Regions from separate parts of the Alkalihalophilus lindianensis genome, predicted to be linked through region 1. Evidence: riboswitches for the same ligand, from Rfam matches in the RefSeq annotation. Region 1 holds a riboswitch; the other holds the start of a gene.
The links. Region 1 has a riboswitch for S-adenosylmethionine ahead of RYX56_RS19460 (methionine ABC transporter ATP-binding protein). Riboswitches for the same ligand answer to the same signal wherever they lie in the genome.
Positions count from the first base shown of each region.

Region 2: it holds a riboswitch for S-adenosylmethionine, as region 1 does, so the genes downstream of both, RYX56_RS03495 (methionine biosynthesis PLP-dependent protein) here and RYX56_RS19460 (methionine ABC transporter ATP-binding protein) in region 1, are expected to answer to the same signal.

Region 1 covers NZ_JAWJBA010000010.1:42,578-50,404, reverse strand. Annotated here, with positions in the region: gene RYX56_RS19485 (purine-cytosine permease family protein) at 1-742, shown strand, start outside; gene RYX56_RS19480 (DsbA family oxidoreductase) at 814-1,518, shown strand; gene RYX56_RS19475 (transporter substrate-binding domain-containing protein) at 1,716-2,609, shown strand; gene RYX56_RS19470 (amino acid ABC transporter permease) at 2,680-3,381, shown strand; gene RYX56_RS19465 (amino acid ABC transporter ATP-binding protein) at 3,394-4,134, shown strand; SAM riboswitch class I at 4,218-4,326, shown strand; gene RYX56_RS19460 (methionine ABC transporter ATP-binding protein) at 4,466-5,479, shown strand; gene RYX56_RS19455 (methionine ABC transporter permease) at 5,535-6,134, shown strand; gene RYX56_RS19450 (MetQ/NlpA family ABC transporter substrate-binding protein) at 6,153-6,983, shown strand; gene RYX56_RS19445 (glutathione ABC transporter substrate-binding protein) at 7,220-7,827, opposite strand, start outside.
Region 2 covers NZ_JAWJBA010000001.1:624,870-632,696, reverse strand. Annotated here, with positions in the region: gene metH (methionine synthase) at 1-2,808, opposite strand, end outside; gene RYX56_RS03500 (bifunctional homocysteine S-methyltransferase/methylenetetrahydrofolate reductase) at 2,848-4,677, opposite strand; gene RYX56_RS03495 (methionine biosynthesis PLP-dependent protein) at 4,680-5,813, opposite strand; SAM riboswitch class I at 5,901-6,007, opposite strand; gene RYX56_RS03490 (hypothetical protein) at 6,090-6,254, opposite strand; gene prsW (glutamic-type intramembrane protease PrsW) at 6,275-6,922, opposite strand; gene RYX56_RS03480 (asparaginase) at 7,086-7,827, shown strand, end outside.

The sequences.
Region 1 (7,827 bases):
AATCAATAGTCCTTCATCTGCTCCGTTAGGCACCATGCTCTTCTTTGCTAGTTTAGCCTTTGTCCAATATGTATCAGGCGTCAGTTCAGCCTCAGACATGGCCCGTTATGCAAAGAGTGAAAAGCATGCTTTTTATGGATTGTTTTTAGGGAATCTGAGTGGCTTTTTCTTAACGGCTATTCTAGGTGCGTACACGGCTGCTTTAGCTGGAAGTGTGAACCCTTATGTCATATCAAGTCAGTTAACGAACTCAACACTAGCTCTCACTATTATTTTGGTTGCTGCGATGGCCTCAATGGTTATGATTAATATCAGCAATGCATATACGGGGGGATATAGCTTATTAAATAGTTTACCAAGCTTAGGAAGGGTGAAGAGTGCTGTTCTTTTTGGCTGTTGTGCTATCTTTCTAAGTTCATTTCCGATTTTAGTAGAACAAGCGCAAATCTATATTTCTTATTTAGGTGCATTGATTATTCCTATTTCTGCAGTAATTGTGTTTGACTTTTTACTCCTTAAAAAGCGTAGTTTCACAGAGAAAGATTTCTTAGGGTTAGCACGTGTTGACTATCAATATAACTTCAAAGGCTTAAGCACGTCGATTGCTGGAATGGCACTTTATTTATTGCTGCCAAGCGATTGGTCTCCAGGGTTCATTGCATTTATTGGGACGGGAGTGATTTACTTAATCATTTCCTTGAAATTTAAAAGAGAGAATGAAAGTATCAAGTGGAAAATGTAGGATGAGTGAGCTTTTAGTTTGGAGTATGGAAAACCTAGATCTATAATGTAACTGATGGAGGAGGAATGTAAATGAAAATCGATATTTGGTCAGACTTTGTTTGTCCGTTTTGTTATATAGGTAAACGTAAGCTAGAAAAAGCATTAAAGCAATTTAAACACCGTGAAGAGGTAGAATTGGTATTTCGAAGCTATCAACTAGACCCTACTGCGAAACGAGACAGCGATGAACACCTATACGATGTTTTGGCAAAAAAATATGGTATGACTCGAGAAAAGGCTAAAGAAATGAGTGATCAAATCACGGTACAGGCGAAAGAAGAAGGACTAGATTTCAACTTTGATACATCGATTCGTACGAACACAGCTGATGCTCATCGATTAGCCCATTTTGCTTACGAACAAGGCAAAGGACTAGAGCTGACTGAGCTACTAATGAAAGCGTACTTTACCGACTCACTCCACATTGGAGATCATGAGATATTAAGCGATTTAGCACAAGAAGTGGGAATGGATAAAGGAGAAGCACTTAATGTATTAAAAAGTAACAAATTCATAGACGTCATTAAGCAAGATCAACAAGAGGGTACTAACATTGGTGTGGAAGGCGTTCCTTTCTTTGTTTTTGATCATAAATATGCTGTATCAGGTGCCCAACCTACTCATGTCTTTTTAGAAGTGCTTAAAAAAGTGAAAGAAGAGCAGAGCGAGCTGACGATTATCGAAAGTAATACAAGCGAAGGTGCTCATTGCACGATTGAGTCCTGTGATAATTAAGAAATGATCGTCATTCAAGGAAAGCCTTTATCGCAAAGGGGTTTTTCTTTTGTATTGGGTTACGAGAAAATGTTAATACTTTTGTTAGGGTAAAGTATTAACATTTTAATCGTTGACATGAAGGGGTTTTGGTGGTAATTTAATTATACTATTCCGATTAACTAACTAAGGTTTAATGTGAGGGGAGCAATCATAAAATGAAGAAATTATTTTATCTTTTAATCGTTCTAATGTTGATGATGATGCTAGCAGCTTGTGGCGCAACCGATGAAACAGAGGGAGATAATGGAGATACAGCAGAAACAGATGCTGAAGAAACCACAGATGCTAGTGATGATACATCTTGGACAGAAGTGGAAGAGTCTGGAGTGCTTGTTGTAGGGACATCAGGTACATACGCTCCAATAACTTTTTACAATGAAAGTAATGAATTAACTGGATTTGAAGTAGAGCTTGTTAAAGAAGTGGCTGAAAAATTAGATCTTGAGATTGAGTTTAGTACGATGGACTTTGATGGGATTCTTCCATCATTACGTAATGGTCAAATCGATGTAGCTGCTCATGATTTTGCCATTACAGAAGAGCGTAAAGAAACGTTTGATTTCCTCATTCCTCATAAATATTCTTATGGATCAATCGTCGTTCGTGCTGAAGATGCTGATCGATTCGAGAGTGCATATGATTTAGAGGGTGTGGACGTTGCTCTTGGTTCATTGACAAGTAATTATGCTATTTTTGCGGACAATATTGGTGCGAATGGAACTGCATATGATGGTGGAACAGAAGCGATTTTACGTGATGTAATTAATGGAAACACAGAAGCTTATTTAAATGACCACCTTGTATTGCAACGAACGATTGATGAGTTTGGTGATGATCGTTTAGTGGTAGCAGATCAAGTGAAATACCATGCAACAGAAAGTGCAATGGCTGTGTTAAAAGGAAATGGAACATTAAAAGAAAAGTTAGATGAAGCAGTACAAGAGTTAATTGACGATGGCACTGTAGCTCGTTTATCTGAGGAGTTTCTAGGTGAAGATGTATCTGAACCAGTTGATGAGTCAGAAGTTGTCGGTCTAGATGGAGAATAAAGAAATTGGAAGAAATACAAGGACTTGTCCTTGTATTTCTTTTTTGGATGTGCCTGAGGGAGGGAAATAAATGATTGAGTGGTTTCAACAAATACAGTGGGAATATTTATATGATCCGGAGCTAGCATGGAATTCACTTCCTTTTTTACTTGAGGGTTTAAAAGTAACTATGATCATTGCTCTATTTAGTATGTTCTTTGCCCTCATTCTTGGTGTAGTGCTCGGTATCGCAAGAATGTCTAAATTCTGGTTTTTGAGGTGGCCTGCAAGAATTTATATATCGTTCATGAGAGGAACCCCTTTATTAGTCTTTATTTTTATCCTATATTATGGGATACCTGTATTAGGGGTTGAATTTAAGAGTGCTGTCGTCGCTGGTATAGTAGGAATTAGTCTTAATTTTGCAGCTTATAATGCAGAGGTGGTCAGGTCTGCTATTATGTCTGTGCCACGCGGACAATGGGAAGCTGCTACTTCACTTCAAATGAGTTATATACAGACACTAAGGCGAATCGTTATTCCTCAAGCAACACGAATTGCCTTACCACCAACTTTTAATATATTTATGGATATTGTAAAAGGAACCTCTCTTGCATCAGTTATTACTGTTCAAGAGCTATTATATAGCTCTAGACTTGTAGCAGGAAGGACTTATGATAGTATGACGATGTATATAACCGCTGCACTTATTTACTGGGTAGTTTGTATTGTGATTGGACATTTCCAAGAACGCTTGGAAAAACGTTATAATCGTTATTTGAGTCAGAGATAAAGGAGACCTACTATGATTGAAATCTCACAATTACAAAAGAAATTTGATGACGTTACTGTTTTAGAGTCAATTAATTTTTCCGTAAAAAAAGGGGAAGTTGTTTGTTTAGTAGGTCCTTCTGGGTCAGGAAAGACAACACTTCTACGTTGTTTGAATTTATTAGAAACACCTAACCAAGGGACGGTTCAGATCGGTGATAAACGCGTTGAGTTTGGCTCAAAACGTTTATCAAAAAAAGCTATAAAAGATTTACGAAGCTACTCTGGTATGGTATTTCAAGGTTTTCATCTATTTCCTCATAAAACAGTAATGGAAAATATCACCGAAGCACCATTAACTGTGAAAAAGGCAAGTAAGGCAGCTGTAATCGAAGACGGAGAGAAATTATTGAAGAAGGTTGGCATGATTGAACATAAGGATAAGTATCCAGATGCATTATCGGGGGGACAGCAGCAGCGTGCTGCGATAGCAAGAGCGCTGATGATGAATCCTGATGTCATGTTATTTGATGAGCCAACTTCTGCTCTTGATCCCCAACTTGTTGGCGAAGTTCTACGAGTAATCGAAGAGCTCGCAAAAGAAGGACAAACAATGGTGATCGTTACCCATGAAATGAACTTTGCGAAGCGAGTAGCAGACAAAGTATTATTCATGGACGGTGGTTATATCGTCGAGGAAGGTCCAGCTAAAGAGTTACTCGAGAATCCAAAAGAAGAACGAACTCGAGAGTTTTTACAACTTTTAGGTGAATAGTGTACATGTTAGAATAAAAAGCATTGACATCTCCTTAATACTTTATTAAGATAAAATAACTTAGAAAATTTAAATAGTTTAAACTCTTATCAAGAGCGACCGAGGGACAGGCCCTATGACGTCCGGCAACCTCTAAGTTTTTACTTAGTCGGTGCTAAATCCTGCAGAGCAATAAGCTCTGGAAGATAAGAGGTGCGATCTTAATTATCAAACCTCTTTCTTGTTTAGAAAGAGGTTTTTTTATATTTATCTACTTGAGAGTTAACCTAGAACATTATTTAGTTTTAAAGTTGAGTTTTCACATAGGGAAATTAGGCTTTGGGGGTGCATCATGATCGAAATTAAAAGTGTTACGAAAGAATATAAAACAAAAAAAGGGACCGTTAAAGGAGTAGATAACGTAAGCCTTGAGATTGATCAAGGAGAGATCTTTGGAATCGTAGGGTATAGCGGAGCAGGTAAGAGCTCGCTTTTACGATGTATTAATTTGATGGAAAAGCCAACTAGCGGAGAAATTTTTGTAGATGGTGTTAATCTAGTGAAGTTAAATGCTAGTAAGCTGCGCAAATCTAGACAAAAGATAGGAATGATCTTTCAACATTTTTATCTTGCTACTTCTAAAACAGTATTTGATAACGTTTATTTCGCTTTAAAAGCAGCAGGTAAATCAAAGACCGAGAGTCAAAAGAAAGTGTTAGATTTATTGGAGTTAGTAGGATTAGCTGATAAGGCACAACACTATCCTAGTCAATTAAGTGGAGGTCAAAAGCAAAGGGTAGGTATAGCAAGAGCTCTGGCTAATGACCCGAAAGTATTGTTGTGTGATGAAGCAACTTCAGCTCTAGACCCAAGTACGACTCAAGCTATCTTAAAACTACTCAAAGATATAAATGAAAAACTAGGTTTAACGATCGTGCTGATTACACATGAAATGGAAGTTGTAAAAGAGATTTGTGATCGAATGGCTGTTATGGAAGAGGGAAAAGTAATAGAGCTAGGGAGTGTCTATCAACTATTTGCTCAACCAAAAGAGAATCTAACAAAAGAATTCATCGATGGTGTGATGCAATTTAAATTACCTCAAGCTTTGGTTGGAAAGTGTAAGGGAACAATAGTGAAGATACATTTTCGAGGAAGGATTGCTGAAGAATCTGTTGTATCGGATGTCCTCAAAGGATTTAATGTACGGGCCAATATTCTCCACGGCAAAATTGAATATATTAAAGAAGTCCCTCTGGGTGTGTTTATTATGGAGCTTAAGGGCACTAGTGATGAAGTGGAGCGTGTTCTTACGTATCTAAATGATAAAGCAGTTGGGGTGGAGGTGATGACAAGTGACAATTGAAACATTGATTAATTTACTTCCAGAGCTCAATAAAGCATTCTTTGAAACGGTGTTGATGGTAGGGATTTCACTTTCTGTAGCACTAATCGTAGGGCTTCCCTTAGGCGTTTTATTGTATGTAACAGATAAAGGCTTGTTCCTTGAAAATGGTTGGATAAAAGGGGTACTTGGCTTGATCGTGAACTTAATTCGGTCGATCCCCTTTATCATTTTACTTGTTGCACTTATTCCATTAACAAAAGCGATTGTAGGAGGAACCATTGGTCCAGTCGCAGCATCTGTCTCCTTATCTGTTGCAGCGATTCCTTTCTTTGCACGTTTGGTAGAATCATCTGTGCGAAAGATTGATAAAGGGGTAGTAGAAGCTGCAATTTCAGTTGGGGCAAGTCCTTGGTTGATCATAAAAGATATTCTATTAACAGAGGCTAAGCCTGGCATTATTCAAGGTATTACCATTACGACTATCAGTTTGATTGGTTATTCTGCGATGGCTGGGGTTGTCGGTGGTGGTGGAATTGGTGATCTGGCCATTAGATTCGGTTATTACCGGTATGATGAAGCAGTGATGTTTACAACGATTATTATTTTGATTGTGTTAGTTCAAGTCATCCAATATACAGGTGACTTTATAGCAAAAGCAATAGATAAAAGATAAAGTAGAGGAGAATGAACAATGAAAAAGTGGAAAACAGTATTACTTTCAACATTATTAGTAGGTACATTAGCAGCTTGTGGTTCAGGAGAAAGTGAAGAAGCCGCAGCTGACTCAGAAGAAAAAACAAAAATTACTTTTGGTTCAACAGCAGGTCCTTATAGTGATATGGTTTCACAAGCAATCCAACCACTATTAGAAGAGAAAGGATATGAAGTTGAAGTCGTTGAGTTTAGTGATTATGTTCAACCAAATATTGCTCTTGATAATGGCTCTATTGATGTAAATTTATTTCAACACAAAATTTACATGGAGAACTTTGCTGGAGAAAATGGATTGGAGTTATCAGAAGTGATTGTTGTTCCGACGGCTCCAATGGGGATTTATTCAAATAAATATGACTCTCTAGATGAGATCGAAGAAGGGTCACAAATTGCGATTCCGAATGATCCGACCAATGCAGCTCGTGCTTTCTTAATACTTGAAGAAGAAGGATTAATTAAGGTTGATCCTGATGTCAATCCACTTGTTATTTCTGAGAGGGACGTCGTAGAAAATCCGAAAAATATTGTTTTTCAACCAATTGAAGCAGCACAGCTTCCGCGTGCTGTAGATTCCGTTGACTTATCAGCTGTACCAGGGAACTTTGCTTTATCTGCTAACATGGATTTACTTGATGCTTTAAAGCTCGAAAATATGCCTGATGAGTATAGGAATCGCGTAGTTGTTAACACAGAGGACTTAGATGAACCTTTTGTTCAAGATATTAAGGCAGCAGTAGAATCTGCTAAATTTGAAGAGGTTATAGATACAGAGTTCGAAGGATTTGGAAAGCCGGATTGGATGGAGTAAACACTTTAAAGGCGCTATTTATAGCGTCTTTTTTTTGTAGGCGTAGGGATTTGATTAGTTAAATAAGTTAGGAAGTAAAATAGAACAAGATAATTGATTCTAAGAGTTATTTAGCTTAAATAAACGTTTAATTAAGACTAGACTTTAAGAAGATTCTAATTGGTAAGCTGAGTTTATTAACCAATGAAAATAAAAATCTGCCTTATGAGAATCACTTCATAAGACAGATATAAATGTTATCTATTAAGTTCTACATCACGTAAGAATAATGTTGTACTTGGGAATTGCCAGAAGCCTTCTACATCATCTCTTACACCAGCAATGATTTCAGGGAAGTAAAGATAAGCATATGGCGATTCTGCAGCTAGCTCATCTTGAGCTGCTTCGTAATAATCTAAACGTTCTTGCTCATCAATCGATTCACGAGCTTGTTGTAAGAGAGAATCAATTTCTTCGTTATCAATGAAAGAGCGGTTACCAGCTGGACCTTTGTTATCGGAGTGGAAGACTGGATATAAACCATAGTCACCATCAAGGGTAACGGTGCCCCAACTGCCTAAGAATAGTTCCGATTGTCCTTGACCTGCTCGTTCTAAATATGTTCCAAATTCGTACGTATCAATCTCTACGTCTACACCAATTTCGGCTAGTTGGTATTGAAGTGCTTGAGCTAGATCTTGTCGTTCACGGTCGTCATCTGTAAGAATTGTTGTTTGAAAGCCATCAGGATAGCCTGCTTCTGTTAGTAGTTCCTTCGCTTGTTCACGATCATATTCAATACGATCAATGTTATCGCTATACCCAAAAACATCTGGAGCGATTGGACCATCTGCAATCACACCTG
Region 2 (7,827 bases), on a different contig from region 1:
TAAATCAAGAGCTCGTTTATCCCCCTCTTCAAGTAGACGGCTCACCTTCCCTTGCAATCCAAGATGTTTTCCAAGCAACATTTGCAAATTCACATATGGTTCTAGATGACTGAGATCATAATCCCTTAAAATGTGCTCGTTTAGGTCCTCTGGTATAAATAAGGGACTATCGAGTGCTACTTTGGAACGAACCGGCTTTTCAAGAACTTGAACAGACGATTTCCTTTCTACTCTGGCTTGTTCTTTTTGATTTCGTTTTTCTTGAAGCTCGACAGTTAACTTTTCTTGATCTTCTGGTTTTACTAACTTATTAGCAAGCTCAAGCCCATTCATTGCATCCTTCGCATAGAGGACAAGGCCCTCATACTCAGCAGCAATCTTTGTATCTGTGAATTTACGAGTAAGAGCAGCCCCTCCGACCAAGATTGGTATAGAAATGTTTTGTTGACGCATATCTTGAGCAGTCAAAACCATCTGTTGAGCTGATTTTACTAATAGACCCGATAAACCGACCGCTTTCGGGTTCTCTTTTTTGATTGCTTCAATTAATTCATTAGAAGTAACTTTTATTCCAAGGTTGACAATCTTGAAGCCATTATTTCCTAAAATGATTTCAACAAGGTTTTTACCAATGTCATGCACATCGCCTTTCACCGTCGCTAAGAGGATCTTCCCCTTTCCATTATCATCTGCTTTTTTCTCCATATAAGGCTCAAGGTAAGCAACCGACGCTTTCATTACTTCTGCACTTTGTAAGACTTCCGCAACAATTAATTCATTATTATTAAAAAGTCGTCCTACCTCATCCATGCCAACCATAAGTGGCCCATTAATAATCTCTAATGGATCACTAAAAGATTGCAGCGCTTCGTCTAAATCTTTATAAAGGCCTTCTTTCGTTCCCTCAACTACATACGAAGCGAGACGTTCTTCTAATGTCATAGAAGAAGCTTCAATTTTCTTTTCTTGCTTTTTCCCTCTATAAAAAGCCGTGAATTCTGCAAGCGATTCATCAGTTGTTTTGAATAGTAACGTTTTAGCCATTTCTTTTTCTGCTTCTGGAATGGAAGCATACCTCTCTAATTTCTCAGTGTTTACAATAGCATAATCTAAGCCAGCTTGTGTACAGTGATATAAGTACACTGCATTTAATACTTCTCGTCCAACAGGAGGTAACCCAAACGAGACATTACTAACACCAAGAATCGTCAAACAATCAGGCAATGCTTCTTTTATTTTTTTAATTCCTTCAACAGTTGCTTCTGCCGATCCAATATATTGCTCATCCCCTGTTCCTACAGGGAACACTAGTGGGTCAAAAATAATATCAGTTGGTTTTAAACCATATTTACCTACGAGCAAATCATAGGAACGCTTTGCTACTTCTACCTTTCTCTCGGCTGATACCGCCATTCCTTCTTCATCAATAGTACCTACAACAACCGCTGCACCGTACCGTTTTATTAATGGCACGATCGCCTCAAAGCGCTCTTCCCCATCTTCTAAGTTAATGGAGTTAATAATAGCCTTTCCTTGTGAATAAGTAAGAGCCTTTTCAATCACTGCCTCATCTGTTGAATCAATCATCAAGGGCACTTTTACTTTATTAACAACATGAGTTAAAAAATCTTCAATATCGTCAATCTCTTCACGATCTGGATCTGCTAAACAGATATCAATGACATGAGCTCCACGCTTCACTTGAGCACGTGCAATCTCTGATGCTTCTTCATATTTACCTTCAGCAATCAACCTCTTGAATTTTCTTGAGCCAATCACATTTGTTCTTTCTCCAACAAATAACGGTCGCATACTATCATCATAAACAAGTGGTTCAATTCCAGATACAGCATGTACATTATTCTTTTTTAGAGGCCTTGGCGCATGTCCCTTTACCGCCTCAACCATTGCACTAATATGCTCAGGGGTTGTACCACAACAACCACCTACAATATTTAACCAACCTTTTTCAGCAAAGCCCATTAATTTTTTTGATAGCGAGCTTGGAGACTCATGGTAATGTCCTTCTTCATCTGGTAAGCCTGCATTGGGGTAGCAACTTACATACGTTTCCGAGAGTTCTGAAAGCGAACGAATATGGTCACGCATAAATTCTGGACCTGTTGCACAGTTTAAACCGACAACCGTTGGTTTCATATGTTCCAAAGATAAATAAAATGCTTCAATCGTTTGACCCGCAAGTGTTGTTCCCATCGGTTCAATCGTTCCCGATACCATAATTGGAACTTCTACACTTAATTCAGCAAATGCCCGTTCGATTCCCACGTATGCAGCTTTGACATTGCGCATGTCTTGACTCGTTTCAAGCAATAATAAATCAGCACCACCCACAAGCAACCCTCTTGCTTGTTCATGATAAGAATTGATGAGGGCTTCAAATGTAGTCCCACCTGTAACGGAAAGTGATTTAGTCGTTGGCCCCATTGCCCCAGCAACAAATCGAGGGCGTTCTGGTGTTGAAAAATCGCTCGCTACTTTTTTAGCAATTTCAACTGCGACACGATTTAACTCTTCTGCTTTGAAGCCTAGGTCATAATCATCCAACACAATATCAGTAGCGCCGAATGTATTCGTTTCAACAATATCTGCACCTGCAGCAAAATAATCACGATGTATTTTCTCGATTACATGTGGAGCCGTTTCATTCAAGTACTCATTACAACCTTCATACTCTTCCCCGCCAAAATCTTCTGCCGTAAGATTTGCCTGTTGAAGCATCGTACCCATTGCTCCATCTAAAACAAGGATTCTCTCTTCAAGTTGTTGTTCTAATAATGATTTTGGCATGATAACTCTCCTTTTTTCCGTCCATCCAATATGGTTCAATTATTTGATAATTTCAGTAGCTGTTTTCTGCTCAATATAAGTCGTTAATTCCACTGTAATACCGTAGCGTAAAAATGGGGTGATAAGATAAATTCCGTTAAAAAATTCCGTAGCAGTATCAATTAATGATTTGGCAATCTTAATTCCTTCTGCTTGTGCAAGTTTAGGGTCCTCACAATCAGCCATTGACTGACGAATGGAATCAGTTAACTTGATACCTGGTACTTCATTATGAAGAAATTCTGCGTTCCTTGAACTTATTAACGGCATAATACCAAGATAAATCGGTGTATCAAGATGTTTTGTTTCATGATAAAACGCTTCAATTTGCTCTTCGCTATACATTGGCTGTGTCATAAAAAAATCTGCGCCACTATCTATTTTTTTCTCCATTCGTCCTACTGCTTTGTCTACATGACGGACATTAGGGTTACAAGCTGCCCCAATCGAGAAATTAGCCTTTTGACCGAGATCTTTACCTGAGAATGAAATCCCTTCATTTAGTTGTTTCATAAGAGAAATCAATTGAAAAGAGGTAACATCATATACGGATGTGGCTCCTGGAAAATCACCCACTTTTGTTGGATCTCCAGTTACAGCAAGCACATCATTAATTCCTAAAGCATCAAGACCCATTAAATGAGATTGCAACCCAATCAAATTTCGATCGCGACATGTTACATGTACAAGCGGTCGAACATCCTCCTTTATTTTTGATGCGAGGGCCATGTTATCAATTCTTGGAGAGGCAAGCGAATTATCCGCTAGGGTTACTGCATCTACCCCTGCCTGCTTAAGAGCTTTAGCTCCTTTAATAAAAGTATCGGTATTTAATTTTTTTGGCGGATCAAGTTCTACAATAACTGAATTTCTTTGCTTTACTAATTCCGGTAAGGTCTTATCCTTACGTTTAAATTCAATGACTGAATTCGGGTGCTCCAACGAAGAAGTGACCCACTTCTCCTGTACTGGTTTACGTCTTTTTGTAACTGTGGCAAAAGCTTTAATATGTTCCGGTGTTGTCCCGCAGCAACCTCCGAGTAACCTCACTCCTTGATTAACAAACTGTTCACCCATACTTTCAAAATAATCTGGATTTGAATGATAGAACAGCCTGCCATCCTGATATTCAGGTAAGCTTGCATTGGGATAAACGGATAAATATGCCCCTTCAGGAAGAGGAAGATCTTCAAGTGATCGCAACATATGACTAGGACCCATACGACAATTGATCCCTACGATATTTGCTCCTTTCTTCACCATCTCGCCAATGGCATTCTTCAGTGTTACCCCCCCATGTAAAACACCTATTTCACCTAAAGATACATTGGCGATCACAGGGAGATCCGACCTATTCCTTACTAATTGAATCGCCAGGATAATTTCATCTAAATTATAGAAAGTCTCTAATAAAATTCCATCTATTTCTTCATCTAACAAAATTTCAAGTTGCTCATCAAGGGCATTTTTCACTTCTTCTAGGGACCAATCTTCCTGGTGTAAGTTCTGCAATCCACCGACTGTTCCGACAATGAAATGTTCACCTTTAGTTGTTGCCTTGCGTGCTAACTTTACTGCTTCTCTATTAATGATTTCTACTTTATCTTCAAGCCCGTGTTTTTCCAGCTTAAGTCGATTGGCTGCATAAGTGTTCGTTTGAATAATGGTTGAACCGGCAGCGACATATTGGTTATGGGCATCTATTATTCTTTTAGGATCAGATAGATTTAGCTCCTCAAAACATTGAGAAACACCTTGTTCATAGAGGAGTGTACCCATAGCTCCGTCTCCAACTAATACTTCTGTTTTTAATCGTTCAAGAAACGTCATCGTTACACCCCTCTTGATTGAGTCACTTTATTCTTTGCCACATAAAGAAATGCTTGCTCTAAGTCTTCAAGGAGATCTTCAGCTCTTTCGATCCCCACAGAGAATCGTAACAATCGATTACATACGCCATTTTGAACTCGAACCTCTTCTGGAATATCGGCATGTGTTTGTGTAGCAGGATACGTCATTAAACTCTCTACGCCCCCTAAACTTTCGGCAAAAGAGATCAGTTTCAACTGCTGTAAAAACGGATTGACCCATTGTTCATCCTGAATTCTAAATGAGACCATTCCCCCTCGACCTGGGTATAACACATCCGTTACACATTCACTTTTTTGTAAATAACGGACGATTTCCTTCGCATTTTGCTCGTGTTTTTCCATTCTAAGCGCAAGTGTTTTCATCCCCCGAATTAATAACCAAGAATCAAATGCACTAAGCGTTGCTCCAATCCCGTTATGGTAGTAGCCAATTCTCTCTGAGAGCTCTTTGCCTTTTGCGACCACAAGACCAGCAATGACATCATTATGTCCACCTAAATACTTAGAAGCGCTATGAACTACAATGTCCGCGCCCTCTACAATAGGCTGCTGGATTAACGGCGTGTAGAAAGTATTGTCTACAATTAATAAAATTTGATGCTTTTTACAAATATCAGCTAAAGAGCGGATACAGGCTTCTTGCATCAAAGGATTAGTAGGTGTTTCTATAAAAATAGCTTTAGTCTTTTCATTGATTGCATCCTCAACAAGGTCGAGCTCTCTTGGGTCTACATAAGAAAATGTTAATCCCCAACGCTTCCAACCTTCTTCAAACAAGCGATACGTTCCACCATAAAGGTCTTTTGTAGCTAAAATCTCATCTCCCATTTCAAATAAAGAAAAGACAGTTTGAATGGCAGCCATCCCAGAGCTACAAGCAAATCCACGATCTCCTTCTTCAAGAGAGGCAATAGCTTGTTCCACCACTTCACGTGTTGGGTTACCCGTTCTAGCATAATCATATCCTGTTGATTCCCCAATACCTGTATGTCTGTATGCTGTTGATAAATAGATAGGCGTATTAACTGTACCTGTATGTTCTTTTCCTCTATTCCCAATTTGAACGACGTCAGTTGCATGTTTCTCTTTTGTCATGTTCTCTCCTCCTAATACCAGTACCTAAATAAAAAGACACCTCAACTTATAAAATAAGAAGAAGGTGTCCATTCACTCATTGGCTTCTTCTTATCTTTCAAGCCTACGCTTGATGGAATTAGCACCTGACCTCTTCAAAAAGGCTGGTTGCTGAGACTTCTTCGGGCCATTCCCTCCGTCTCTCTTGATAAGAATTATATGTTTTATGAAATTTCGAAATAAACTTTTTACGTTGAACTAAAATTACAACAATTCAAAAGATTTTGCAAGTCTTTTTTAAGATTCAGGGGTTGCGTCAACTTTCAAATCATCATTATTTCCACACACACATTGCTTAAATCCTGTTTCATATTCCCCTTCATCATTCTGTTTGCCACGCAAAATATACTTCTCTCCGCACTTCGGGCAACGAATGACTATACGATAACGTTCTCCGACCATCTTTCATTCCCCTTTCAAATTTAATGATCAAGCTTATTAGCCCATTTTACCTTATTTAGAGCCAAGATCCAAAGTCCAATCATAAATGGCACTAAACCAATCAGAAAATACATACCAAACGTCAGTAAAATAAAGTCATATAACCCATGTAATACAACAGGAGTTACTAAAGAAAGCATTAAAAACCACTTTCGTTTTGATGCTTCCATTTTTGCTCGTCCAATATAATAACCCATTATGACTCCATATAGTGCATGACTGGATACAGGTAATAAAGCCCGAGCTACAGCAGTTTCGAGTCCATGAGCAAGCATGTAAAATACATTTTCCATTGATGCAAATCCAAGAGATAAAGATACGCCATAGACAATTCCATCATATCTCCGTGTCATCTGCCCATATTGATAAGCAAAAAAATAAAGCATAAACCATTTAAAGAATTCTTCAAAAAACCCATATAAGACAAAAGCCTTAAGTAAATCTCTTTCAAAAAAGCCCTCTACGGTAAATGCGTACTGCAATACCATAACAGGAAAAACAAGGATAAGTCCAATAATAAAGGTTCGAAAAACTAAGGCATTTACGGTTGATTCATAATCATTTCTCAAATAAAAATATGATAATAACGCCATTGCTGGTGCGATCGCGGCTGTCAATATGGCAAACAATTTAAAGCCTACCTTTCTTATCCTGTGCACACATTGATTTTTCATTCAAGTAAAATAATTCACATGGTGAGTGAGGTATGAAAAATATGTTAAAATACGATCATAACATCAAAGAAGATTTTATTCGATGGATGTAATAGTATGAAATAAAGGAGCAATGAAGATGAAAAAAATTCTTGTTTTACATACTGGCGGTACAATCGCAATGCAAGAAGATGAACATGGCGCTGTAACCCCTAATCTAGTAAATCCATTATATTCCACAATCGAATCCCTTTCAAGCATCGCCTCCGTTGTGGTTGACGATTACCTGAATATCCCATCTCCACATATGACCCCTTCTTTAATGGTCAACTTAGCACATCGATTAAAGGAAAGAGTGGAATCTGAACAATTGGATGGCATTGTCGTAACGCACGGTACAGACACACTTGAAGAGACGGCTTATCTGCTTGATCTGATACTGGATATCAATAATCCTGTAATCGTTACAGGAGCGATGCGTTCTAGTAATGAATTAGGTTCTGATGGACCTCATAACTTAATATCAGCGGTTAAAACAGCAGCTAGTGAAGACGCATATGGCAAGGGTGTTCTAGTCGTTTTAAATGATGAAATCCATACAGCTAAAAACGTCACAAAAACGCATAGCTCTAACATTGCTACATTCCAAAGCCCTCAATATGGGCCTATTGGAATTGTTACAAAACGGGGTGTTAATTTTCACCATACACCTGCGAAAAGAGATTGCTACGCTATCACTTCATTAGAAAAACGAGTGGTCTTGTTAAAGACATACACAGGTATGGATGCCACTACAATTGATGCCATCTCTGAAACATCCATACACGGGTTAGTGATTGAAGCTTTTGGCCAAGGTAATGTCCCTCCAACCATCATGCCTG